3 regions of the Phytobacter sp. genome follow, and region 2 is predicted to be linked to each of the others. Evidence: predicted binding sites of a transcription regulator. Region 2 holds the regulator's gene; each other region holds the start of a gene.

Evidence for each region. The regulator PurR, encoded in region 2, represses purine synthesis genes. The targets are predictions, from matches to a motif close to CANGCAAACGTTTGCNTG.
Region 1: a site for PurR is predicted at 4,735-4,752, ahead of pyrD (quinone-dependent dihydroorotate dehydrogenase). Genes of this name have one in related genera too.
Region 3: a site for PurR is predicted at 2,534-2,551, ahead of tusA (sulfurtransferase TusA). Genes of this name have one in related genera too.

The regions. Positions count from the first base shown of each region.
Region 1 covers NZ_JCACPZ010000004.1:434,470-442,781, forward strand. Annotated here, with positions in the region: gene rlmKL (bifunctional 23S rRNA (guanine(2069)-N(7))-methyltransferase RlmK/23S rRNA (guanine(2445)-N(2))-methyltransferase RlmL) at 1-1,710, opposite strand, end outside; gene AC5JPW_RS06155 (YcbX family protein) at 1,810-2,919, shown strand; gene zapC (cell division protein ZapC) at 2,916-3,458, opposite strand; gene pyrD (quinone-dependent dihydroorotate dehydrogenase) at 3,629-4,639, opposite strand; gene ssuE (NADPH-dependent FMN reductase) at 4,887-5,477, shown strand; gene pepN (aminopeptidase N) at 5,528-8,140, opposite strand.
Region 2 covers NZ_JCACPZ010000004.1:36,779-45,090, reverse strand. Annotated here, with positions in the region: gene mdtK (MdtK family multidrug efflux MATE transporter) at 1-153, opposite strand, end outside; gene AC5JPW_RS04005 (riboflavin synthase subunit alpha) at 379-1,023, shown strand; gene cfa (cyclopropane fatty acyl phospholipid synthase) at 1,065-2,213, opposite strand; gene punC (purine nucleoside transporter PunC) at 2,509-3,708, opposite strand; gene punR (DNA-binding transcriptional activator PunR) at 3,822-4,733, shown strand; gene purR (HTH-type transcriptional repressor PurR) at 4,753-5,778, opposite strand; gene cydH (cytochrome bd-I oxidase subunit CydH) at 6,077-6,166, shown strand; gene AC5JPW_RS03975 (MFS transporter) at 6,334-7,503, shown strand; gene sodB (superoxide dismutase [Fe]) at 7,536-8,117, opposite strand; gene AC5JPW_RS03965 (C40 family peptidase) at 8,238-8,312, opposite strand, start outside.
Region 3 covers NZ_JCACPZ010000001.1:430,644-438,955, forward strand. Annotated here, with positions in the region: gene AC5JPW_RS01995 (MFS transporter) at 1-1,005, shown strand, start outside; gene AC5JPW_RS02000 (DcrB family lipoprotein) at 1,006-1,566, opposite strand; gene AC5JPW_RS02005 (7-cyano-7-deazaguanine/7-aminomethyl-7-deazaguanine transporter) at 1,639-2,304, opposite strand; gene tusA (sulfurtransferase TusA) at 2,611-2,856, shown strand; gene zntA (Zn(II)/Cd(II)/Pb(II) translocating P-type ATPase ZntA) at 2,886-5,090, opposite strand; gene AC5JPW_RS02020 (lysoplasmalogenase) at 5,166-5,792, opposite strand; gene AC5JPW_RS02025 (DUF1145 family protein) at 5,917-6,186, opposite strand; gene rsmD (16S rRNA (guanine(966)-N(2))-methyltransferase) at 6,176-6,778, opposite strand; gene ftsY (signal recognition particle-docking protein FtsY) at 6,967-8,312, shown strand, end outside.

The DNA.
Region 1 (8,312 bases), 400 kb from region 2:
GGACATATCCACCGTGGTGGTGCTCTTCGCACCGCCGAGACCCGCGTGAACGCTGGCAGTACCGGTGTAAGCAAACAGGTTCAGGAAGTCTTTGCCTTTGCTCATCTGGCCGAGCATACGGCGTGCAATACGGTGGTCCAGGAACAGACCGGTATCAAGATAATCCGTCAGGTTAACCCACAGGCGTGCGTTATATTCGCCAACCTCAAGGAACTCCCCTTTCTCGTTCATCTTCTGATACTGGTTGGTGCCTTTCTGCCGCTCACGGGTTTTGAGCACCAGTTTGTTCGGGGCAATCTCCAGCACTGCAATAGTGGCAGCGATAATATCGAACAGGCGCTGACGTGCTTTATTCGCATCAATAGTTTTAGGTGCTGCGTATTCCTGGACAACGACCCATTCACCGTAGCGGTCAACCGCCACATTGTAATCCGGCAGATCGGCGTCATACAGGCGATAGCATTCAATGCCTTCCTGACGCGCCCATTTCTCCAGCTTCTTCACGTTCTTACGCAGACGGTTAGCGTAATCATCCGCCATCGACGGGGCACGCACTTCACCGGTGTTTTCCGCCAGGTGATAGTTTTTCTGCACGCAATCCAGCGGACCGTTTTTAGCTTTGAACTGGCGGTCAGCACGTAATTGCAGGCAGTTGAGCAAATCAACGGAGGCACTGAACAGCGACAGATTCCAGCCGCCAAACTGCGATTTCACCGTTCGTCCGAGCAAGCTGTGCAGTGCAATCAACGCCGGTTCGCTCTCCAGACGCTCACCGTACGGTGGGTTGCTGATGATGGTGCCATAAGGTCCTTTTGGCAGCGGATTAGTAAGTTTCGCCGCATCTTTCACTTCAAAAGTCACCAGATCGGCAATACCCGCACGACGGGCGTTGCGCTGGGCGCGTTCAATCACGCGCGCATCGTTATCTGAGCCATAGAAATGGGACTGATAGTCAGCAAGGCCTTTACGCGCACGGGTCTGCGCATCGGCTTTCACTTCCTGCCACAGCGTTTCGTCATGCTGTGCCCAGCCGCTAAAACCCCAATGCCCGCGGTGCAGGCCTGGCGCACGGTCGGTCGCCCACATGGCGGCTTCGATCAGCAAGGTACCGGAGCCACACATCGGATCAAGCAACGGTGTACCTGACTGCCAGCCGGAACGCATAACGATCGCTGCCGCGAGGTTCTCTTTGATAGGTGCAATACCGGTACGATCGCGATAGCCGCGCAGGTGCAGACCTTCGCCACTCAGATCCAGGGAGATGTGCGCAGTCTCTTTATTCAGCCAGACGTTGATACGTAGATCGGGTTGTTCACGATCGACATTCGGGCGCGGCAAGTTTTTACGCGTAAAACTGTCGACGATCGCATCTTTTACTTTCAACGCACCATACTGGCTGTTACGGATCTCATCGTTCAGCCCGCTAAAGTGCACGGCGAAGGTCGCATCGGTGTTGAAAATCTCCGTCCAGTTAATCGCCTGCACGCCGAGGTAGAGATCAAGGTCGCTGTAAACCTTGCACTCGCCCAGCGGCATCATAATGCGCGAGGCCAGTCGGCTCCACATCAGGCTTGAATAGACCAGCCGGGTGTCGCCGTGGAAATGGACGCCCCCCTGAACCACCTGGCACTCTGAAGCACCGAGGTTTTCCAGTTCAGTTTTTAACAGCTCTTCCAGCCCACGGGCCGTACTGGCAAACAGAGAAATCATAAGGTCACTTAACTTTGAAGAAAATTGTTGCGCATTATAGCCAATCTGGCGTGCATGTCATAAAGTTGAGGGCTTATTTTCGTTCATTGAGGAAATGGCGTGGCTACGCTCTCGCGTCTTTTTATCCATCCTGTTAAATCCATGCGCGGTATTGGCCTGACACACGCCCTGGCAGACAGCAGCGGTTTGTCATTTGATCGTGTATTTATGGTCACGCAAAAGGATGGCACCTTTATTACCGCCCGCCAGTATCCGCAAATGGTTCGCTTTACTCCCTCACCACTGACTGACGGCCTCCATTTAACCGCGCCAGATGGCACCAGTGCTATCGTGCGTTTCGCTGACTTTGCCCCGCAGGGTGAACCGACTGAAGTCTGGGGCAACCATTTCACCGCTCTGATCGCACCTGAAACCATTAACCTCTGGCTGAGTGGCTTTTTCGGGCGTGAAGTCCAGTTGCGCTGGGTGGGTCCGCAACTGACACGCCGGGTGAAACGCTTTGATGATGTCCCCCTCTCCTTCGCTGACGGTTTTCCATTCTTATTAACCAACGAAGCATCACTGCGCGATTTACAAAACCGTTGCCCCGCCAGCGTTAAAATGGAGCAGTTTCGCCCTAACCTGGTCGTCACCGGTGTGCAAGCCTGGGAAGAGGATACGTGGAAAGTGATTCGCATTGGCGACGTGATGTTCGACGTGGTTAAACCCTGCAGCCGCTGTGTTTTCACGACCGTCAGTCCGGAACGCGGACAAAAACATCCCGCGGGTGAACCGCTCACCACATTAACCCGCTTTCGTACCGCACAGGACAACGGCGAGGTCGATTTCGGCCAGAATCTGATTGCCCGTAACAGCGGGGTGGTGCGTGTCGGCGACGAGGTAGTCGTGCTCAGCCGCGCACCGGCAAAACCCTACGGTGCGGGCAAGGTTGTTGAATCTGTCGAGCAGGAAGAACAAGCGGTTGGCGAAGTGGATATTGTCTGGGAAGGACAGCAATTTCGCGGGAATAATCAGCAAATCTTACTCGAACAACTGGAAAACCAGGGCATTCGCGTACCTTACTCATGCCGGGCAGGAATTTGTGGGTGCTGCCGTATCACACTTCTCGAAGGGGAAGTCAGTCCGTTAAAAAAATCGGCCATTTCTGCCGATGGTTCCATTCTGAGCTGCAGTTGCGTTCCCAAAACCTCATTACGGCTGGAGAGTTAAACGGCCTGTTCGAAACTGAAACTGTCAGCGTTAAGCTGCGGTTTCAGCCTGTCGTTCATCACCTTGATGGCATCACCTAACTGCATGGTGCGCCCGGCAATCACAACACCTGGCTGTGCCAGCAGACAAAGGGCTGCATTATCACCGGATTCCACCACCAGCAGACTCACCGATTCACCGGTATCACTCAGGGAAACGCTGGCAGCCATACCCGGCGCGGGGGACCACGGCGCATTGTGACTCATGAAATGCCAGCTTTTCGGCATTTGCGGTTTCAGGAAGCGAATCGCCACCAGCGCATTGAGTACCAGCTCCGCACGCTGCTCATTGCTGAGCGTCAAATCCCGACATTTCTCGTCGAAGGAGAAATAGAGAGCGGCGTCATCAACACAGAAGCCACTGGGGGAAAAAGCATCAGGCGTGAGCATTTTGCGAGCAAAACGTGAACGGAAAATCATGCCATTGGCCAAATCGAGCATCATACGATCATGCTCTTCATCGAAAAACCAACGCCAATTATCATCAGGTTTAATTCGCATGCTGTTCTCCCCTCCCCATATTCATCCCTTGACCCTTAAATCCTTATTTGCCGTTTCGCTTATTACCAGAATTAAGAAAAGACTAAAATGTACAAATTAGCAACAATGAGGGAATATAAATCAACCAGGGCTCGAAATAAAGCCCTGGTGCGGTAAATAGAGAGAAAAGATTAGATGTGGGTAACGATTTCTTTAATCAGCGGTGGACCTTTAAAAATAAAGCCAGAATAAATCTGAACCAGCGAGGCGCCAGCTTCCAGCTTCTCGCGTGCGGCAATGACAGAATCGATCCCACCGACGCCAATAATTGGCAGGCTTCCTTTTAATTCCGCAGAGAGACGACGAATAATTTCTGTACTCTTTAATTGCAATGGACGGCCACTTAACCCACCCGTTTCATTACAATGTTTCATTCCCTGAACCAGGGATCTTTCAAGCGTCGTATTGGTCGCAATGACGCCATCAATATTGTGGCGAACTAAACTGTCGGCCACCTGGATCAATTCTTCTTCAGAAAGATCCGGCGCGATCTTCACGGCGACTGGAACATATTTATGGTGGATCTGTTGAAGGGCCGATTGTTTATTTTTTATCGCACTTAACAGGTCATCCAGCGCTTCGCCATATTGTAATGAGCGAAGGCCCGGTGTATTTGGCGACGAGATATTAATGGCAATATAACCGGCATAAGCATAGATTTTTTCCATACAAATCAGATAGTCATCTTTACCTTGCTCAACGGGCGTGTCTTTATTTTTGCCAATGTTAATGCCTAATACGCCGTCAAAATGGGCTTTTTTCACATTCTCCACGAGATTATCAACACCGTGGTTATTAAAGCCCATTCGGTTGATCAAACCTTCCGCTTCCACCAGGCGGAAGATCCGCGGCTTGTCGTTACCCGGTTGCGGGCGAGGAGTGACAGTGCCAATCTCAATCGCACCAAAACCCATCGCGGCCAGGGCGTCAATGCATTCACCGTTTTTATCAAGTCCAGCCGCCAGACCCAGCGGGTTTTTGAACGTCAGGCCCATGCATTGCACTGGCTTCTCCGGCAGGCGCTGGCGCACAAGCGCTTCAAGCGGCGTCCCTGAGACACGGCGTAACTGCTGGAATGTAAATTCATGAGCGCGCTCTGGATCGAGCTGGAAAAGGGCTTTACGAACGAAGGGGTAGTACATGAACTCTCCTGGATTCCCGGTGTGCAAACCGGGGGCGTATTATCTGTGATTACCAGCAGAAATGGAATTGACCTGGGGCAAAAAAACGTCCATTGAACGCAATCGTTTTCTTATCAACCCATTTATATGCATTTTTCATCTGATTTACGCCAAATAAATTATTTAAAGGAATAAAAAAGCTCTGCCACACTGCACTTAATTGTTATCGATGATAGTAAAATGCTAACTACGGTTATAAGGAGCAATTATGCGAGTGGTTACTTTGGCGGGAAGCCCACGCTACCCATCACGTTCCAGCGCATTGCTGGAATATGCCCGTGAGCGCCTGAGTGCGTTGGATGTTGAAGTCTGTCACTGGCACCTGCATAACTTCGTCCCGGAAGATCTGTTGTATGCCCGTTTTGAAAGCCCTGCACTGCAAGCCCTGATTGAGCAACTGGCCGATGCTGATGGGCTAATTGTCGCCACACCCGTGTACAAGGCCTCTTTTTCAGGCGCGTTGAAAACGTTGCTGGATCTGCTTCCCGAGCGTGCGCTGGAGGGAAAAGTGGTCTTGCCTGTTGCCACCGGCGGTACCGTCGCCCATATGCTGGCGGTCGATTATGCACTCAAACCGGTGCTCAATGCCCTGAAAGCACAGGAGATTTTGCACGGTGTGTTTGCCGATGACAGTCAGATTATTGATTATCAGCATAAACCGAGCTTCACGCCTAATTTGCAGTCTCGTCTGGACGCGTCCCTTGAAACATTCTGGCAGGCGCTGCACCGCCGTGATTTTCAGGCACCGTCATACCACTACACTCAGGGCGCGGGGCAGAGACAACGGATTGAAGGGTAACAAAGAGGGGAAAAAGCCGGGAGGACAACACTGCCCCACCCGGCCTGAGCTTAGGCCAGCGCTTTGCTGACCTTTTCGAACAGATCACCGGAGAGGTTTTCCAGCCCCTTCAGCTGTTCCAGTGCCGAACGCATCAGCACCTGACGCTTAGCATCGTAGCGTTTCAGGCGAATCAGCGGCTCAATGAGTCGTGATGCCACCTGCGGGTTACGGCTATTCAACTCAGTGAGCATCTCCACCAGGAACTGGTAACCGCTGCCGTCTGCCGCATGGAATGCGGCCGGGTTGCTGCCAGCAAACGCGCCGATCAGCGAACGGATGCGGTTCGGATTACTGAGGCTGAACGAGCGGTGATTCAACAGATCGCGTACGGTTTCCAGCACATTGTCTGCCGGGCTGGTCGCTTGCAGAATCAACCACTTATCCATCACCAGTCCGTCATGATGCCACTTGTCGTCATACTCCTGCATCAATGCATCACGGCACGGCAGTTGCGCGGCCACGGCAGCAGAGAGTGCCGCGAGCGCATCGGTCATGTTATCCGCATTGTGATACTGCTGGCTGACTAACTTATCGGCCAGTTGCGCATCACCAAACGCGATGTAGCGCAAGCAGGTGTTACGCAGTGAACGCTTGCCAATATCCGCATGCTCAACGCGATAAGTCTCAAGCTTATTGGCGTTGTAAATCGCCAGCACTTCATCTGCCAGTTCAGTTGCCAGCGTGCGGGTCAGTGCTTCACGTACCGCAGAGATGGCAATCGGATCGATGACATCGAACAGCTCGGCAATCTCATTCGCCGACGGCAGGGTCAGGATTTCTGCAGCCAGCGCAGGATCGATTTTCTCATCCAGCAGAATGGCGCGGAAGGCATCGGCCACATGCAACGGTAATGACAGCGGTTGGCCCTGCTGCTGACGGGCAACGTTAAGTTTGATATGGGTTGCCAACAGGCTTTGCGCCGCATCCCAACGAGAGAAATCATTGCTGGCATGACGCATCAGGAACGTCAGTTGCTGATCGCTCCATTTATATTCCAGTTTTACCGGTGCTGAAAATTCGCGCAGCAGCGACGGTACCGGCTGGAAGTAGACGTTGTCGAAGACAAACGTCTGCTCCGGCTGGGTAACGTTCAGGACATGGTGTACCTGGTGGCCGTCTTTTTGCAGCGGAATCACTTTGCCTTCATTGTCGTAAAGCTCAATGTCGAACGGGATATGCAGCGGGTGTTTTTCCTGCTGCTCAGCCGTTGGCAGTGTGCGTTGACTGATGGTTAAGGTGTACTGCTCCGTTGCCGGGTTGTAGTCGTCATGCACGGTCACAATTGGCGTGCCGGCCTGGCTGTACCAGCGGCGGAAATGGGAGAGATCGACATTGGAGGCATCTTCCATCGCCTGCACGAAGTCGTCGCAGGTGGCGGCGCTGCCGTCATGACGCTCAAAATAGAGCTGCATCCCTTTCTGGAAGTTCTCTTCGCCCAGCAGGGTGTGGATCATACGGATAATTTCAGAACCCTTTTCATACACCGTCAGGGTGTAGAAGTTGTTCATCTCAATGACTTTATCCGGGCGAATCGGGTGCGCCATCGGACTGGCGTCTTCGGCAAACTGCAGGCCACGCATGGTTCGCACGTTGCTGATACGGTTTACCGCACGTGAACCCAGATCGGAACTGAACTCCTGATCGCGGAAAACGGTTAACCCCTCTTTCAGGCTCAGCTGGAACCAGTCGCGACAGGTGACGCGGTTACCGGTCCAGTTATGGAAATATTCATGGCCAATCACGCGCTCGATATCGAGGTAATCTTTGTCAGTTGCGGTATCGGTACGGGCCAGCACGTATTTGGAGTTAAAGACGTTAAGACCTTTATTCTCCATCGCTCCCATATTAAAGAAGTCGACGGCGACGATCATATAGATGTCGAGGTCATATTCGAGGCCAAAACGGGTTTCATCCCACTTCATGGAATTTTGCAGCGAGGTCATCGCCCACGGCGCGCGGTCAAGGTTGCCGCGGTCAACGTAGAGTTCCAGTGCCACCTCACGCCCGGAACGGGTGGTGAAGGTATCGCGCAGAACATCAAAATCACCGGCCACCAGGGCAAACAGGTAGCACGGTTTCGGGAACGGATCTTCCCACTTCATCCAGTGGCGACCGTTTTCCAGTTCGCCCTGATCGACACGGTTACCGTTAGAAAGCAGGAACGGATACTCTGCTTTATCAGCAATCAGCGTCGTGGTGAAGCGCGCCAGCACATCCGGACGATCAAGGTACCAGGTAATATGGCGGAAACCTTCAGCCTCACACTGAGTACACAATGCTTCTCCGGATTTATAGAGACCTTCCAGCGCCGTATTCGCCGCCGGGCTGATTTCATTCACGATACGCAGCGTAAAACGTTCCGGCAGATTGTCGATGACCAGTTGGTTATCTTCTTCTTTATAGTATGTCCACGGCTGGTCGTTAACATGAAGGGAGACCAGCGTCAGGTCTTCACCATCCAGACGCAGTGGCACGGCAGTGGCATTTTGACGAGTAATGGTACTCAGCGCCGTGACGACGGTTTTTGCGGCATCCAGGTCAAAGGTCAAGTCAATATCGCTAATCAGGTAATCCGGCGCACGGTAGTCGTGGCGGTATTTGGCTTGTGGCTGTTGTGTCATAAAAAACCTTTAGCATCTTCTGTTGGTTACGTCTCCAGTCTATTCCTGTTGCCAGAATCCCGCCACGCAGAATGTTTAACTTTTCAGATGGAAACGCTCTGTTTGCTACATTTTGCTAACATGCGGCACGAAATGCCCTCGACCCGTTTTGCGCTATATGGTGTGATCGGGG
Region 2 (8,312 bases):
GGTTCCGATGGCAACAGCCGCCATGTCAGTTGCGCTATAGCCACCGGCCATAACGGTATCGACGAATCCCATCGCGGTTTGGGCGATTTGCGCAATCATCACCGGGATAGCCAGTGCTAATAACTGGCGCGCTTCTGTGAAGTACTTCTGCACTGCGAACACCTACATATTGTTGTTATTGGAGAGATTAAAACGCCGCCTTAACTGGCAGCAAGAGGAGGAGCAGGGGAATAAGCCAGACTATTGTAGCGGGGATTAGCCAATTATCTAGTGAAAAAAGAATCCGTCGGTTACCAGGGCTGGCAACATGAATTTCCACCTGTTATTGTGCTTTCAGAAAACGGTTACACCGTGAAAATGAGATACAGGAGTAGTGGCATGTTTACTGGTATTGTACAGGGCACGGCAAAACTGGTGTCTGTCGATGATAAGCCGAATTTCCGCACGCATGTTGTTGAGTTACCCGAGCACATGCTCGAGGGCATCGAGACAGGGGCTTCTATTGCCAATAATGGTTGTTGCCTGACCGTGACGAATATACAAGGCAGTCATATCAGTTTTGACTTAATGAAAGAGACGCTGCGTATTACCAATTTGGGCGATTTAGCCATTGGTGACGCTGTAAACGTTGAGCGTGCGGCGAAATTCAGTGACGAGATTGGCGGGCATGTGATGTCCGGCCATATTATGACTACCGCTGAAATCTCTAAGATTCTCACGTCTGAAAACAATCGTCAGATCTGGTTCAAAGTGCAGGATCCGGACCTAATGAAATATATCCTCTATAAAGGATTTATTGGCATTGATGGGATTAGCCTGACGGTCGGGGAAGTGACGGCGACGCGTTTCTGCGTACATCTGATTCCTGAAACATTGCAGCGTACCACGTTGGGTGGCAAAAAACTGGGGCATCGGGTGAACATCGAAATTGACCCTCAAACCCAGGCAGTGGTCGATACCGTTGAGCGCGTACTGGCAGCTAAAGAAGCTGCGGCAGTAAAAGCGATAAGCAGCGAAGAATAAGCTAAAAAATAAACCCCGACTGTTCGGGGTTTATTTTTAAATTAACGTGCTATGCGTAGGCCATGTTCAACACCCCGACTGAATACCACCTGCCAGAGTTGAATATCCCGCGCGCGAAAAGCACCGGCGCAGGCATTTAAATAATAACTAAACATGCGTTTAAAGCGTTCTGAATAGTTATCTGCAATTTCCGGCCAGCTATTAAGAAAACGCTCATACCACGCCATCAACGTTTTATCGTAATCCGCACCAAAATTATGCCAGTCTTCCATCACGAAATGAGATTCGCTGGCGGTAGCAATCTGGCGTACAGAAGGCAGGCAACCGTTCGGGAAAATATAACGGTCAATCCACGGATCAACACTCAGGTCGGTTTTTTTTGACCCAATCGTGTGAAGGAGAAATAATCCGTCGGCTTTGAGGTTGCGGTCAACAACGGAAAAATAGGTCGCATAGTTTTTCGGACCAACATGCTCAAACATACCAACAGAGACAATGCGATCAAATTGTTCATTAAGATCGCGATAGTCCTGTAGGCGAATATCAACATCCAGACCAGAACAACGTTCCTGTGCCATTTTTTGTTGTTCTGCTGAAATTGTCACGCCCACCACGCTCACCCCATAGTGCTGCGCCATAAACTGCGCCAGTCCACCCCAACCGCAACCAATATCCAGCACGCGCATGCCGGGGGTAAGTTGCAGCTTTTCACAGATGAGCGTCAGTTTGGCGATTTGAGCTTCATTCAGTTCCGAAGCATCCTTCCAGTAGGCGCAAGAGTATTGCATCTGCGGATCCAGCATGCGGGTAAAAAGGTCGTTACCCAGATCGTAATGCTCTTTACCAACGATCCATGCACGTTTCCTGGTTTGCAGATTAAATAATCTTGCCCCGGCGATACGCAGCGTATCTTTCAGGTGATGTGGAAGCTGATTTTCCAGCCCGGCACGCAAAACCTTACTAAAAAAAGTGTCCAGCCGGTCGCATTCCCACCAGCCGTCCATGTAGCTTTCCCCAAGCCCAAGCGAACCCTCTTGAAGCACTCGTTTAAAAAACTCCGGATGTTTAACCTGGATATCCGATGCCGCAGAACCGTTAACCTGAATACCGGCGCGACTCAATAGCTCGCTTGCTATACGGAACCAGTTATCATCTCGTACGCTAACTTCTTCTATACACGATGAACTCATAACTTCTCCATCACCTGCAAGTGATCGAAACCGTCAAAAAGCGCTGCCGCTTTTAGGGTGTGAGAAATATCACGGTAGACCCGTGAGGCTGATATCCGACGTAGAACAGAGGAAGGGAGATAGCCCTTGCCAGAAAGGCCTTCCATGGTGAAACGAGAGCGATCCGGCTCCCGTCAACGCTTGCATCATTTTATTTTAGAACAGCCGAAATTGAGTATAGGCCTCAAAATCGGCTGATTCAACCAAAAGCGCTTAGCAAGCTAATCACATTGTTGTCACATAGTTGCGAGTGCAATTATGCGTGTGTTGACGACTCAAGAGAGTCTGCGTTGTGACGCCCATCGCTTTCACGGCGTTGCATCATAAAGCCGAGGCCGGACAACAAAACAGTCGACAACATAACACTGGTGGTCGCGAGAAGCGGGAAGATGATAAGGGCAGAAACTATCAGGCTTGCGATAAAGCACAGCCCTAACTGAAGCGTGTTTTGCAGTGCAGCTGCGCGGCCTGTTGCATGAGGGAAGGGGCGTAAGGCTTCTGCCACGACAATAGGGTAAATCGCGCCGTTGGCAACGGCCATCAGACAGAAAGGGATCAGCAGTGCGGTAAGCGAAGCACCCGGCACCAGGCCAACGGCCCATGTTGCGATCACGCTGGTTGCGAAGGCCACTAACAGCCACGGCAATAAACGTGCGCCGGACCATTTTTGTAATGCCCAACGGCAGCTGTAACCCCCGACCAGGAAGGCAATAGTCTGCGGAACATAACTCAAACCAATAATGGCCGGGCCGTAACCCATTTCATGCAAAATAAACGGCGAGCCGGTCAGCCAGGCGAAGAAGCTGGCGGAGCAGGCAGCATAAATCAGCACGTTCCCGCGGTAGGCTTTATCACGCAGTAGTGTAGCAAAGGTCACGGGTTCAGCATCAGGGGTTGCTTTAGGCGGTACTGAACGCAGACGCAGTGCAGGCAGCATCAGTACGACGGTAATGGCAAAAAGCGTGGCGAAAATGGCCTGCCAGGAAAAATGGGCAAGGATCCAGCTTCCCAACAGTGGCGCAAGGGCAGGAGATAAACCGACCAATGGCATAATGGTGGCGAAAATACGATTGGTTCGTTGCGCCGGGTAGTGATCGGTCACCAGCGCCTGCCAGGTGACGGCGGCGGCACAAACCCCTACGGCCTGTGTAAAACGCAGCACGAGAAGCCAGCGTGCATCCTGTACCCAGATCATCCCCAGGCAACCCAAAGCGAAAATCAGCAGGCCGCTCAGCAGAATCGGTTTGCGGCCATAGCGGTCAGATAACGGTCCCCAGACCAGTTGTGCTACGGCAAAACCGGCAAGGAACAGGCTAAGCGTGGCGCTGACCACGGCAGGGGATGTGTTTAAATCTTGCTGAATGTCGGCAAAAGCAGGCAGGTACATGTCTGTTGCAAGGAAGCCCAGAACGCTTAACCCCGCCAGCCAGACTAAAAATCCTTTTCCTGGTTGCATGGCAATATCTCTTTATTGTGCAGGTGAACAGGGAAACAGAGTCTAGGGAGTGAAACTCTCGTTGTGAAACGCTAATATTTGCGCACTGGTTTCAAAATTTTTGCAGGCACAACATGTGGTCAGAATATTCTCTTGAAGTGGTAGATGCGGTGGCGCGTAATGGCAGTTTTAGTGGTGCAGCTCAGGAGCTGCACCGGGTGCCTTCTGCTGTCAGTTATACCGTGCGGCAACTGGAGGAGTGGTTGGCAGTCGAGCTCTTTCAACGCCGTCATCGTGACGTTGAACTGACACCCGCTGGGGCGCTTTTTTTGAAAGAAGGGCGTTCTGTTATCAAAAAAATGCAGATCACCCGTCAACAGTGCCAACAAATTGCCAATGGCTGGCGTGGTCAGCTAGCTATCGCCGTGGACAATATCGTTAAGCCGGAGCGAACCCGGCAGATGATTGTCGATTTTTATCGCCACTTCAGTGATGTTGAATTGATTGTCTTCCAGGAGGTGTTTAATGGCGTCTGGGATGCACTGGCGGATGGGCGCGTTGAACTGGCAATAGGGGCCACGCAAGCAATCCCCGTGGGGGGGCGGTATGCATTTCGGGATATGGGCATGCTGAGCTGGAAATGCGTCGTCGCGTGCCATCATCCGCTTGCCAAAATGGCGGGCCCTCTTAGCGATGAAACGTTGCGCAACTGGCCTTCTCTTGTCCGGGAAGATACGTCCCGTTCACTGCCAAAGCGTATTACCTGGTTGCTGGATAACCAGAAACGAGTGGTGGCACCCGACTGGGAATCTTCTGCTGCCTGCCTCTCTGCGGGATTATGCGTGGGAATGGTACCTGCGCACTTTGCGCGCCCCTGGCTGGACAAGGGAGAGTGGGTGGCGTTGGCGCTGGAAAACCCGTTTCCCGATGCCGCATGCTGCCTGACGTGGCAACAGAATGAGGCTTCACCAGCATTAAACTGGTTGTTGAGTTATTTAGGAGACAGTGAAACGTTGAACCGTGAATGGCTGTGGGAACAGGATTGACCCGCTCCCACTGCAGGAATTAACGACGGTAGTCGCGGAATGGACCGTCGGCTACCGAACGGCGTTCAATCAAACGCGGATGAACCTCAATCGATTGTGATACTTCACGCTTGTTGACGATACGATCCAGCAACATGTTGAATGCGGTTTCACCCAGAGAATCTTTCGGCTGATGAATGGTCGTCAGAGCCGGAGTAAAGAAACGGGAGTTGCGCACGTTATCGTAACCAATCAGGGAAATGTCCTGCGGAACGCGCAGCCCCATTTCGTCTGCAGCACAGAGTGCGCCCATAGCCATAATATCGCCGCCGCAGAAAATAGCCGTTGGACGCGGAGACTGGGCGAGGATCTGCTGCATTGCGCGATAGCCAGACTCCGGCTCAAAATCACCCTGTACAATCCAGTTTTCTGGCACGCTGATGTGCGCTTCTTCCATTGCTTTCATAAAGCCAGCAAGACGTCCGGCACCGGTGTTGCGCTCAAGTGCACCAGGGATCACACCGATGTCACGATGACCACGTTCAACCAGATACCGCCCAGCCATATAGCCACCTTCAAAGGCATTATCGATAACCGTGTCAGTAAAATCGGCTTTTGCTTCGCCCCAGTCCATTACTACCATAGGAATGTGGCGGTACTCTTCCAGCATGTTCAGCAGAGATTCTGGGTATTCCGAACACATTACCAACAGGCCATCGACGCGTTTTTGCGCCATCATTGACAGGTAAGCGCCCTGTTTTTCGAAATTGTTCCAGGCATTACCCAAAATCAGGGTGTAGCCCTTCTGGAAACAGTTTTTTTCAACGGCTTCAATGATTTCTGCAAAATAAGCGGCTTCGCTGCTGGTAGCCAGTAAGCCAATAGATTTGGTGTGATTAACCTTCAGACTACGGGCAACGGCGCTCGGCGAATAGTGCAACTCTTTGATTGCCGCCCACACAGCATTACGCGTCTCTTCAGCGACGAAACGCGTCTTGTTAATTACATGTGATACGGTTGTGGTGGAAACGTTTGCTCGCTTCGCTACGTCTTTGATCGTTGCCATCAGATGTCACTCCATGCCATATCATAAGCTCCTGAAAATACAAAAGGTAAACGTTTGCCTGCCTTCACCCTTTCACCGCGCGATGCACTGTATTACGCCGGGAAAAAGACACTGGACGTCAGGAGGGGAGTCGATGGCCGGTACGCTAATAAATTTAGCGTCGAATTTTGTCTTATCTTGGCCAAAAGGGGAAGAGCTAAAACGTATATCAATCTAATTCCTGCAAGATTTTTACGTTTATTTATGCAAAAATGCGCTATCTCACTTTTTGTGGGGAAATAAGAAAGGAGAAAAATTGATGAGTACCGACCTGAAGTTTTCTTTAGTGACCACCGTGATTGTGCTTGCCCTCATTGTTGCGGGTGCACTGACTGCGGTTCTGCATTGATTTACCACGAGGGAGAGTATTCTCCCTCGACGTTCCCTCCCATTCTCCCGTTTTTCGCAATAATCTTTTCGCAAATCGCTCACTTCTGTTTTTTGTGATTGATGTCATACTTTTGGCTTCTGTGACGGTGTCGCCCGGCGACACGGCATTTCCGGAGTCAATAAATCATGAAAATTAATTATCCACTGCTTGCCCTGGCGATTGGCGCTTTCGGCATTGGTACCACCGAATTCTCGCCGATGGGGTTACTGCCCGTTATTGCTCGCGGTGTCGATGTATCGATTCCGGCGGCGGGAATGCTGATAAGCGCCTACGCGATTGGCGTTATGGTAGGGGCGCCGTTAATGACGTTAATGCTTTCTCACCGCGCACGTCGCAATGCACTGATCTTTCTGATGGCAATCTTCACACTTGGAAACGTGTTGTCGGCCATTTCGCCTGATTACACTACCCTGATGCTGTCGCGCATCATCACCAGCCTTAACCATGGAGCCTTCTTTGGTTTAGGCTCGGTGGTCGCTGCAAGTGTAGTGGCGAAAGAGAAACAGGCCAGTGCGGTCGCAACGATGTTCATGGGGTTAACCATTGCGAATATCGGTGGGGTGCCGGCCGCGACCTGGTTGGGTGAAACCATCGGCTGGCGTATGTCCTTCCTGGCCACCGCAGGTCTCGGCATCATCGCTATGGTAAGTCTCTATCTTTCATTGCCAAAAGGCAGTGCAGGGGAGCGTCCCGATGTACGCAAAGAGCTTACGGTACTGATGCGTCCACAGGTTGTTTCGGCTCTGCTCACGACCGTGCTGGGCGCTGGTGCGATGTTTACGCTCTACACCTATATCTCACCGGTGCTGCACAGTATTGCGGATGCTGGACCTGCATTTATCACCGCGATGCTGGTGCTGATTGGCGTGGGCTTCTCGCTGGGCAATTATCTCGGTGGGAAGTTGGCTGACCGCTCAGTGACCGGCACCCTCAAAGGCTTCCTGCTGTTGCTTATCGCAATTATGGTTGCAATTCCCTGGCTTGCACGCAGTGAATTTGGCGCAGCAATCAGCATGGTGGTCTGGGGAGCCGCGACCTTCGCGATCGTTCCACCACTGCAAATGCGAGTAATGCGTGTTGCACACGAAGCGCCAGGACTTTCTTCTTCCGTCAATATCGGGGCGTTTAATTTGGGGAATGCTCTGGGGGCAGCTGCGGGCGGAGCGGTGATCTCGGGTGGACTGGGTTATGTCTTCGTCCCGTTTACGGGAGCGGTGATTGCCGCACTGGCACTGATGTTGGTATTGCTGTCTGGTCGTGGCGTTGCCCGGACAGCCTGCGCGACAGCGGAATAATAAAAAAGCAGGAGGGTTTCCCCTCCTGCACCTTATGCCACGAGATTCTTCGCAACAAATTCCCAGTTCACCAATGCCCAGAAATGCTCCAGATAATTCGGACGAGCATTACGATAGTCGATGTAATAAGCGTGTTCCCAGACATCAACAGTTAAGAGCGGAGTGGCGCCTGTCGTCAGCGGCGTACCAGCATTGGATGTTGAAACAATTGCCAGTTTGCCTTCTGCGTTTTTGACCAGCCAGGTCCAGCCTGAACCAAAGTTTTTCACTGCTGCATCAGTAAACTGTGCTTTGAAATCCGCAAAGCTTCCGAACGCTTGTGCTATAGCTGTTGCCACCTTGCCTGAAGGCTCCCCGCCTGCGTTGGGTGCCAGACAATGCCAGTAAAACGTGTGATTCCAGACTTGAGCTGCATTGTTAAAAATACCACCTTCTGTATTCAGAATGAGCGCTTCCAGCGTCTCCCCTTCCAGTGCGGTCCCTTTTACCAAATTATTCAGGTTTGTGACGTAGGTCTGATGATGCTTCCCGTGGTGGTACTCCAGCGTTTCAGCAGAAATATGCGGTGCCAGAGCGTCTTTTGCATACGGTAATGCAGGTAGTTCGAACGACATTGCTTCACTCCTTATTATTTTATGCACCCAATAACCATATTGAATGTAAGGATAGGGTAGCAAATCGAAACAGGAGGCAAAAGGGAGAGTTACCTGCCGCGATGGCGGCAGGCAGGGGGGTTATCGGATGGTTTTAGGCGTAACAACACGACGCGCGCCAACGTAATGGCGCTGCCAGTAGTCTTCGCTTAAAGA
Region 3 (8,312 bases), on a different contig from region 2:
CTCATCAGTCGCCCGCATGCCGGACGCTATGCCGATACGCTCGGGCCGAAAAAAGTGGTGGTGTTTGGCCTTTGTGGGGCCTTCATTTGTGGGCTTTGCTACTGGTTGGCGGATATGCAAAGCGCTTCGCCGCTGGTAAGTCTTGCTTTGCTTTGCGTTGGGCGTGTGATTCTGGGTGTAGGACAAAGCTTCGCCGGTACCGGATCTATGCTCTGGGGTGTGGGGGTGGTCGGTTCACTGCATATCGCCCGTGTTATTTCCTGGAATGGTATCGCTACCTATGGCGCTATGGCGCTCGGTGCGCCGCTTGGCGTGATTTGCTACAACTACGCCGGACTGAGCGGTTTGGGCTGGTTCATCATGGCGGTGGTGTTTGTGGCCATTGCCTGCGCGCTGCCGCGAGCGGCGGTGAAAGCCAGCAAAGGTAAGCCGCTGCCGTTCCGCGCGGTACTTGGGTTCGTCTGGATTTATGGCATGGGGCTGGCGCTGGGCACGGCTGGATTTGGCGTGATCGCCACCTTTATCACCTTCTTTTATGATGCCAAAGGCTGGGACGGTGCGGCCTTCGCGCTGACCCTGTTCAGCCTGGCATTTGTTGGTTCACGCCTGGTATTCCCGAACAGCATTAACCGGCTGGGTGGCCTGAACGTGGCGATGATAAGCCTGGCGGTGGAAGTGGTCGGACTGATTCTGGTGGGCATTGCTGATGCGCCGTTGATGGCAAAAATCGGGGTGTTCCTGACAGGCGCGGGCTTCTCGCTGGTCTTCCCTGCGTTGGGTGTGGTGGCCGTTAAAGCTGTGCCGCAGCATAACCAGGGTGCTGCGCTGGGCACTTATACGGTCTTCATGGATATGTCGCTGGGAATTACCGGGCCGCTGGCGGGGCTGTTGATGGCCTGGTCGGGCGTGTCGATGGTGTATCTGCTGACGGCGGTGCTGGTGGCAGGGGCGTTACTGTTGACGTGGTGGCTAAAAAAACGGCCTCCACTGGAGGCCGCTTCCTGATTACTTGATGACCAGCGTGTTAACAATGTTTTCCGCTGCGGTCTGTGCCTGCTGCTGGTTATCTGCCGGCAGCGTCACCTGCAAGGTCAGCAGTTTGTTATCCACTTTGCCCAGCACCACGGTAGACCAGGCTGTCTGACCTTTGGCGGAGATGATGCTGTCGAGCTGTTGCAGCGTCTGGCCTTTCATCTCAATAGATTTGTTGGTCACGACTTGCAACTGCGGGTCGCGGCTGCGCTGTTGGTCTTCAAGACGTTTTGCCAGCGTATCCAGCCCTTCCTGGGTGTCGTCGCCGACAATGACGATCACAGCTTTCTGCCCGGTGGCATCAGAGTAAACGTGCATATTGTTGGCTTGCGTACCCAGCTTGCCGCTTTGATCGGTCATGTCAGCAGGCAGCGAGAAGCTGAGCTTACCGTCCAGCAGCGAAACCGGCTGGCCGGTGGCGTTGCTTTCTGCCGAGGCACCCTGCGCGGGCGTTTTTTTGCTGTCGCTGTTGTCGCAGGCCGCCAGGCCGACTACCAGCAGGCCAATACCGACATATTTAACCAGATTGCGCATTGACTTCTTCCTTTCGATAAACAGCCATAACGGCTCATTTGTCCATCTTACCACAACTGGCAACGCGTACCTTTAACTGGTCTGTAACGCAGAGATTTCAGATTTGTCTGCGAGTCTTTTCAGCAACATATTCAGCAATACGCCATACATCGGCAGGAAGAAAGCGATGCTAATAATGACCTTGAAGGCGTAGTCCACCAGCGCGATTTCCATCCAGTGTTCGGCCATAAACGGGTCCGGACTGTGCCAGAAGGCGATGAAGAAGAAGGCGAGGGTATCGCTGGCGTTACCGAACACCGTGGAAGCCGCCGGGGCCATCCACCAGCGTTTGTTCTGACGCAGGCGGTTAAAGACATGCACGTCGAGGATCTGCCCCAGCGCGTAGGCCATAAAACTTGCAGTGGCGATGCGGGCCACGAACAGGTTGAAGTGGGTCAGTGCTTCGAATCCCTGCCAGCTTCCCATATAGAACAGGGACGAGACGCCATAGGAGATAACCAATGCCGGAATCATCACTGCGAAGATAATCCGACGTGCCAGCGGTGCGCCGAAAATACGCACGGTCAGGTCGGTTGCGAGGAAGATAAAGGGAAAACTGAACGCACCCCAGGTGGTGTGAAGGCCGAAAATACTGACTGGCAACTGCACCAGATAGTTACTGGAGGTGATCACCAGCAGGTGAAAAAGGGATAGCCAGAACAGCGCTTTCATGCGCTGAGAGTGTGAAAACTGCGTCATATTGTGACCTTTTTATGGATTGGGGTGAGGGAACCCAATGAAAACGTAACACGCTATTTTACTTGCCATTTTGATATCAGGCAGTGCTCGTCATCCCCACGTACTCAGAGTACGCTGCGGTGCCTGTGCGCTGGCTTCAATCAAACTGACTGCGACAATTACGCGTGTAAGTGTCGCGCAAAGCCGCCGCATGATACTGCAACAGCCATTTGATGCAATGGTTATTTTTAACGCAACCGTTAACCTTGCTTGCGTCGCACAAAAGGCGGCGTAAACTATGCCCGTTTTTTACCGTGTGAGATGAACATGACCGATCCCTTTACTTCTGCCGACCATACGCTGGACGCGCTGGGCCTGCGTTGCCCGGAGCCGGTGATGATGGTGCGTAAAACCGTTCGCAACATGCAGCCGGGCGAGACCCTGCTGGTGATTGCCGATGACCCGGCCACCACCCGTGATATTCCTGGCTTCTGCCGTTTTATGGAGCATGAGCTGGTGGCACTTGAGACGGAATCGCTGCCGTACCGGTATCTGGTGCGCAAAGGGCAGTGAGGGTGCCGCACCGTGCGCACTCTCAACCCTCACTTCTTGCGCAGCAACCGCAGCGCATTCGCCGTCACCAGCACCGTTGCCCCGGTATCGGCCAGTACCGCCAGCCACAACCCCGTCATCCCTAATAGTGTCGTCACCAGGAAAATGGCCTTCAGCCCCAGTGCGAGTGCGATGTTCTGGCGAATGTTGGCCTGAGTGGCGCGGGCAAGCGTAATCATCTGCGCCAGACCACCGAGTCGGTTATGGGTTAAGGCAGCATCGGCGGTTTCCAGAGCCACGTCTGTCCCGCTACCCATCGCGATACCGATGGTCGCGGCCTTCATGGCGGGGGCGTCATTAATCCCGTCACCGACCATCGCCAGCGGTGCCTGTTTATTCATGGCGATGACTGCGTCCACCTTATCTTCCGGCAACAAACTGGCGCGAAAATCCATGTTCAGTTCGCCTGCGATGGTCGCCGCTGCCCGTGGGTTGTCCCCGGTAAGCATGACCCCTTTCACTCCAAGTTCACGCAGTGCCGCGAGGGCTTCACGTGCGTCTTCACGCAGGGTATCGCGCAGCGCAATCGAGCCAATTACCGCGTCGTCACGTAGCACTATAATCACCGTTTCACCGAGACTTTCCCGGTGACGGATATCGGCTTGCAGGGTTTCATCGACCCGGTTGTCTGTCAGTTTATCGGGTGCGCTCAGGCGTATAACTTCCCCGTTAATCTGCGCTTCAATACCTTTACCCATCAGAGCGCGTTGGCCGTCTGACGAAGGCAGCACTAATTTACGTTCCCCGGCTTCGCGTAAAATCGCCTGCGCCAGCGGGTGGGTTGAGCCTTGTTCAACGGCGGCGGCCAGCGTTAGCAGTGTATTTTCATCGAAACCAGCAAGTGGATAGATGCCCGTCACGTTGGGCTTGCCCACGGTTAAGGTGCCGGTTTTATCAAAGGCAATGTGCTGGACGGACGCCAGTTGCTCCAGCGCCGCACCGCCTTTAATCAGCGCGCCATAACGGGTCGCGGCCGCAAGCCCCGAGGTAATCGCCGCTGGCGTCGAGATAACCAGTGCACACGGGCAGCCAATCAGCAGCAGCGTCAGCCCCTTGTAGATCCACGCCAGCCAGGCCTCTCCCAGCATCAGCGGCGGTACAACAGCCACCAGCAAAGCGATGACCATGATGGCCGGGGTGTAAATACGACTGAAGCGGTCAATAAAGCGTTCGATGGGCGCGCGGCGCTCTTCGGCCTCTTCTATCAGTTTCAAAATACGATCAATGGCACTCTCGCCGGGTCGGGAGAGGACTTCGAGCGTTACCAGGCGGTCAACGCTGGTGGCTCCTGCTGGAACGCTGTCGCCGCTGGCATGTTCAACGGGCAAGGATTCGCCGGTTAAGGCGCTCTCATCAAAGCTGGCAAAGGGAGAACGCAGCTTCCCATCGGCGGGTAAGCGCCCGCCTGCCGGGACTTCAATCACATCGCCGGGACGCAGCGCCCCGGCGGTTACGCTCTCCCGCTCGCCGTTTACTACACGGATGGCGGTGTCAGGCTTGAGAGCCATTAACGCACTGACGCCACGGCGCGCTCGGCTGGCGGCCCAACCTTCAAGGCGTTCACCCACGAGGAACAGCAGCAGCACCATCGCCGCTTCGGCAGTAGCACCAATAAACAGTGCGCCGATGGCGGCTACGCTCATCAGCGTTTCGATAGCAAACCAGCTTCCGCTACGCATTAAGCGCACTGACTGACGCACGATCGGGAAGAGTCCCACCAGGGTGGTGACAATAAACGCCGCCTGTCCAAAGGGATGGTTAACCTGCTCAAGCAGCCAGCTTATGCCCATCATGACGATAAGCAGGATCAGCGGCAGGTTTTCCTGCAAACGGGACGGCGCGGGTGCCGCTGGGGTATTTTCGCCCTTCAGGCTGTACCCGGCCTGTTTGACGGCCTTTTCAACCTGCTGGCGAATATCACTGGTGGCGATAACCGTCAGCTTTTCTGTCGCGAAAGCCACCTGAACCTGGCTTACTCCGTCAATCTGGCGAACAGCGTTCTCGACCTTGCGTGCGCAGGCACCACAATCCATTCCTGAGACGAGCCAGCTATAGCGTTCACCTTCGCTGTTTTCAATCGGTGTGCGGGGTGTTTCGCAGGTATCGCCGCACTCGCAAGCAGGCGTTTGTGCGGCGACCGGGCGCAGTTTCATCGTGGCAAACTGAGGCGTTTTGGCATTATTGGGGGTCGGCATCGCATCCTCCGGTGAATGATAATTTTCTCATTAACCGGAGGATACACTCTGGAGTCGACTCCAGAGTCAAGCATTTTAAATATACAACGAACGCACGATCAAAAAGTGGCCGGCAAAATAACAAGCTGCGGAAATGGCAGTGTCTGCGCGGAAACGGCGGCGATAGTGGCTGCCAAGCCAGACGACATTGCTGATTAACAGCAGAGCGGCACCAACAAACGCAGAGAGCGCTGGGCTGGTAGGACGGAAGAACCACAGCTCACCAGCCAGCCACACCATCACCAGCGTCATCGCGACAAAAGTGCAAACCGGCATTCGCAGCGTTTCCAGGCGCGTCCAGATAACGCCAATCAGCAGGGCACCAATCACCAGCAGCACGACCGGCAGCGGCCAGAAGAACGAGAGTGTCATCTGGCTGGCGAAGTAGATGGTGTACAGCAGGTGGGCGAGGAAAAAGGCTCCAATTGCATACAGCAGTTGCTGACGAGGAAGAAGGGTGAGGGCATCACCAATCAATGAGGCGCAAAGTCCGGCCAGCACGAGGTAGCTGATGGCATCGAACATCGGAGCCTGCCAGGCGAGCAAGAGTAGCAGCAGGAGCGTGACGGGTTTAAACACCCAACGTTGCCAGGTGGGGCCACGGTAGGAGGCATCCACATACAGCCAGGCGGAGAAACAGACAGCAATAAATGACCAAAGCATAATAAGTCCCTGAATCCGTTATTGTATCGCGAGCACCATGCCCACGGCTCTTGCCTTGAGTTTAGTGGTCGCGAGGGGCGAATGACAATGTTACGGAAGACAGGGGAATCTTAAAAAAGTACTTTTATTTTTTCGCTTTGAGTTTTTTGAGCCAGATCAGCAGCTCAAAAACGCCAAACAGGAAGATGCGGAATTCTTCCAGGCGTGTCATTTGCGGGCCGTCTTTTGGCAGCGTTTTTTTCATCATCGTGGCCTGTAGCGCATGCATAAACACGGTGAAGAACAGGGCGACGTTAACGAAAATATTCAGCGGCTTCGGGAACGGGGAAAACAGGTTAAGCAGCAAAAAAGCCCAGACAAAGAGCATCAGCAGACGCCCCAGATTAATCAGTATGTTCATTTTCCACTCCTTGTGATTCACGCAGATATAAGCGGTAGGCAACCTGACCGGCGATCTTCTCCCGGTGCAAACTCCAGCTTGCCGGGACAGGTGGCAGACCGTTCTCCACTTCGCTTTCCACATAGATTAGCGCGTCATCCGCCAGCCAGCCGTTGTTTTCCAGAAGCGTCAGTGTCTCTTCGAGCATGCCTTTGCGAAACGGCGGGTCGACGAAAACAATATTGTGCGGCGTTCCCGCCTGGGCAAGAAATGCCAGCGAGTTACCGGTGACCACTTTACCGTTGCTGGCTTTCAGGGTTGCCAGATTCTGCTGCAACTGCTGAGCGACACCGCGCTCCATTTCGAGCAATGTGGCGCTGGCGGCATAGCGAGACAAGGCTTCTAAGCCCAGCGCGCCACTTCCGGCAAAGCAGTCGAGGCAGTGTGCATCAACCATCGACGGGGCCAGCCAGTTGAATAAGGTTTCACGCACGCGGTCGGTGGTGGGGCGCAGACCGGGGCTGTCTGGCACGGGAAGTTTACGTCCGCGCCATTGTCCGCCAATGATGCGGATTTGGCCGGTGGCGGCCCGAGTGGGTTTCTTCATGGTCATCGCTTTGCTCATCATTTCGGCCTGCTATTCTAGCGGCGTGTTGCACGGCGCGAAACCTTAATCCGCAGGCGGTGAAGCGTGTTAAGGAAAGTGATAGACTATTTAACTAATTAAATTTTTTTAGCCCCTGCTACGGCATTGTGGGCGTGTGCCATAAATTAACCGCGGGAGTATGGTCGCAAATGGCGGATGAAAAGAAACGTGGCTTTTTCTCCTGGCTCGGCTTTGGGCAAAAAGAGCAGGCAAAAGAAGAAGTAAAAGAAGAAGTCAACGCACAAGAAGCGGAACAGACCGTCGAAGCGGCACAATCTCACACCGTTGAAGAGAGCGACGTCTTTGCTGAAAACGTTGTTGAGGTGACGGAGCAGCTTGTTGAGCAGGAAGATAAGCCGGACGTAGTGGAAGCACCTCAATCCACGACGGTTGAGCACGAAGAACTGCCGTTGCCGGAAGAGGTAACTGAGCCGGAAATCGCGGAAGAAGAGTGGCAGCCGGAGCAGGAAAGCGTCGTTGATGAAGATGCCCCGCTCAGCGACGAAGAGCTGGAAGCGCAGGCCTTAGCGGCTGTTGCCGCCGAAGAAGCGCTGGTGGTGCTGCCTGTAGAAGAGTTAGTAGAAGAATCACCAGAAGCGCCCGTTGAAGAACCGGTTGAAGAAGCGGTTGTTGAGCAGGAAAAACCAACCAAAGAAGGCTTCTTCACGCGTCTTAAACGCAGCTTGCTCAAAACCAAAGAAAACCTCGGTTCCGGATTTATCAGTCTGTTCCGTGGCAAGAAAATCGATGATGATCTCTTTGAAGAGCTTGAAGAGCAGCTGCTAATTGCCGACGTGGGTGTGGAAACGACCCGTAAAATCATCGCCAATCTGACGGAAGGTGCCTCGCGTAAGCAATTGCGCGACGCCGAAGCACTCTATGGTTTGCTGAAAGAAGAGATGGGTGACATCCTTGCCAAAGTGGACGAACCGCTGAACGTAGAAGGCAAAACACCTTTTGTTATTCTGATGGTTGGCGTGAACGGCGTGGGTAAAACCACCACTATCGGCAAACTGGCGCGCCAGTTCGAGCAGCAGGGCAAGTCGGTTATGTTGGCTGCCGGGGATACCTTCCGAGCGGCTGCCGTTGAGCAGTTGCAGGTGTGGGGCCAGCGTAACAACATTCCGGTTATTGCTCAGCACACTGGTGCGGATTCCGCTTCGGTGATTTTTGACGCCATCCAGGCAGCGAAAGCGCGCAATGTGGATGTGTTGATTGCCGATACCGCAGGGCGTTTGCAGAACAAAGCGCACCTGATGGAAGAGTTGAAGAAAATCGTCCGCGTGATGAAGAAGCTGGACGAAGATGCACCGCATGAAATCATGCTGACTATCGATGCCAGCACCGGGCAGAATGCGGTAAGCCAGGCCAAACTGTTCCATGAAGCCGTTGGCCTGACGGGGATTACGCTGACCAAACTGGACGGAACCGCGAAGGGCGGCGTCATCTTCTCGGTGGCGGATCAGTTTGGCATTCCTATCCGTTACATCGGGGT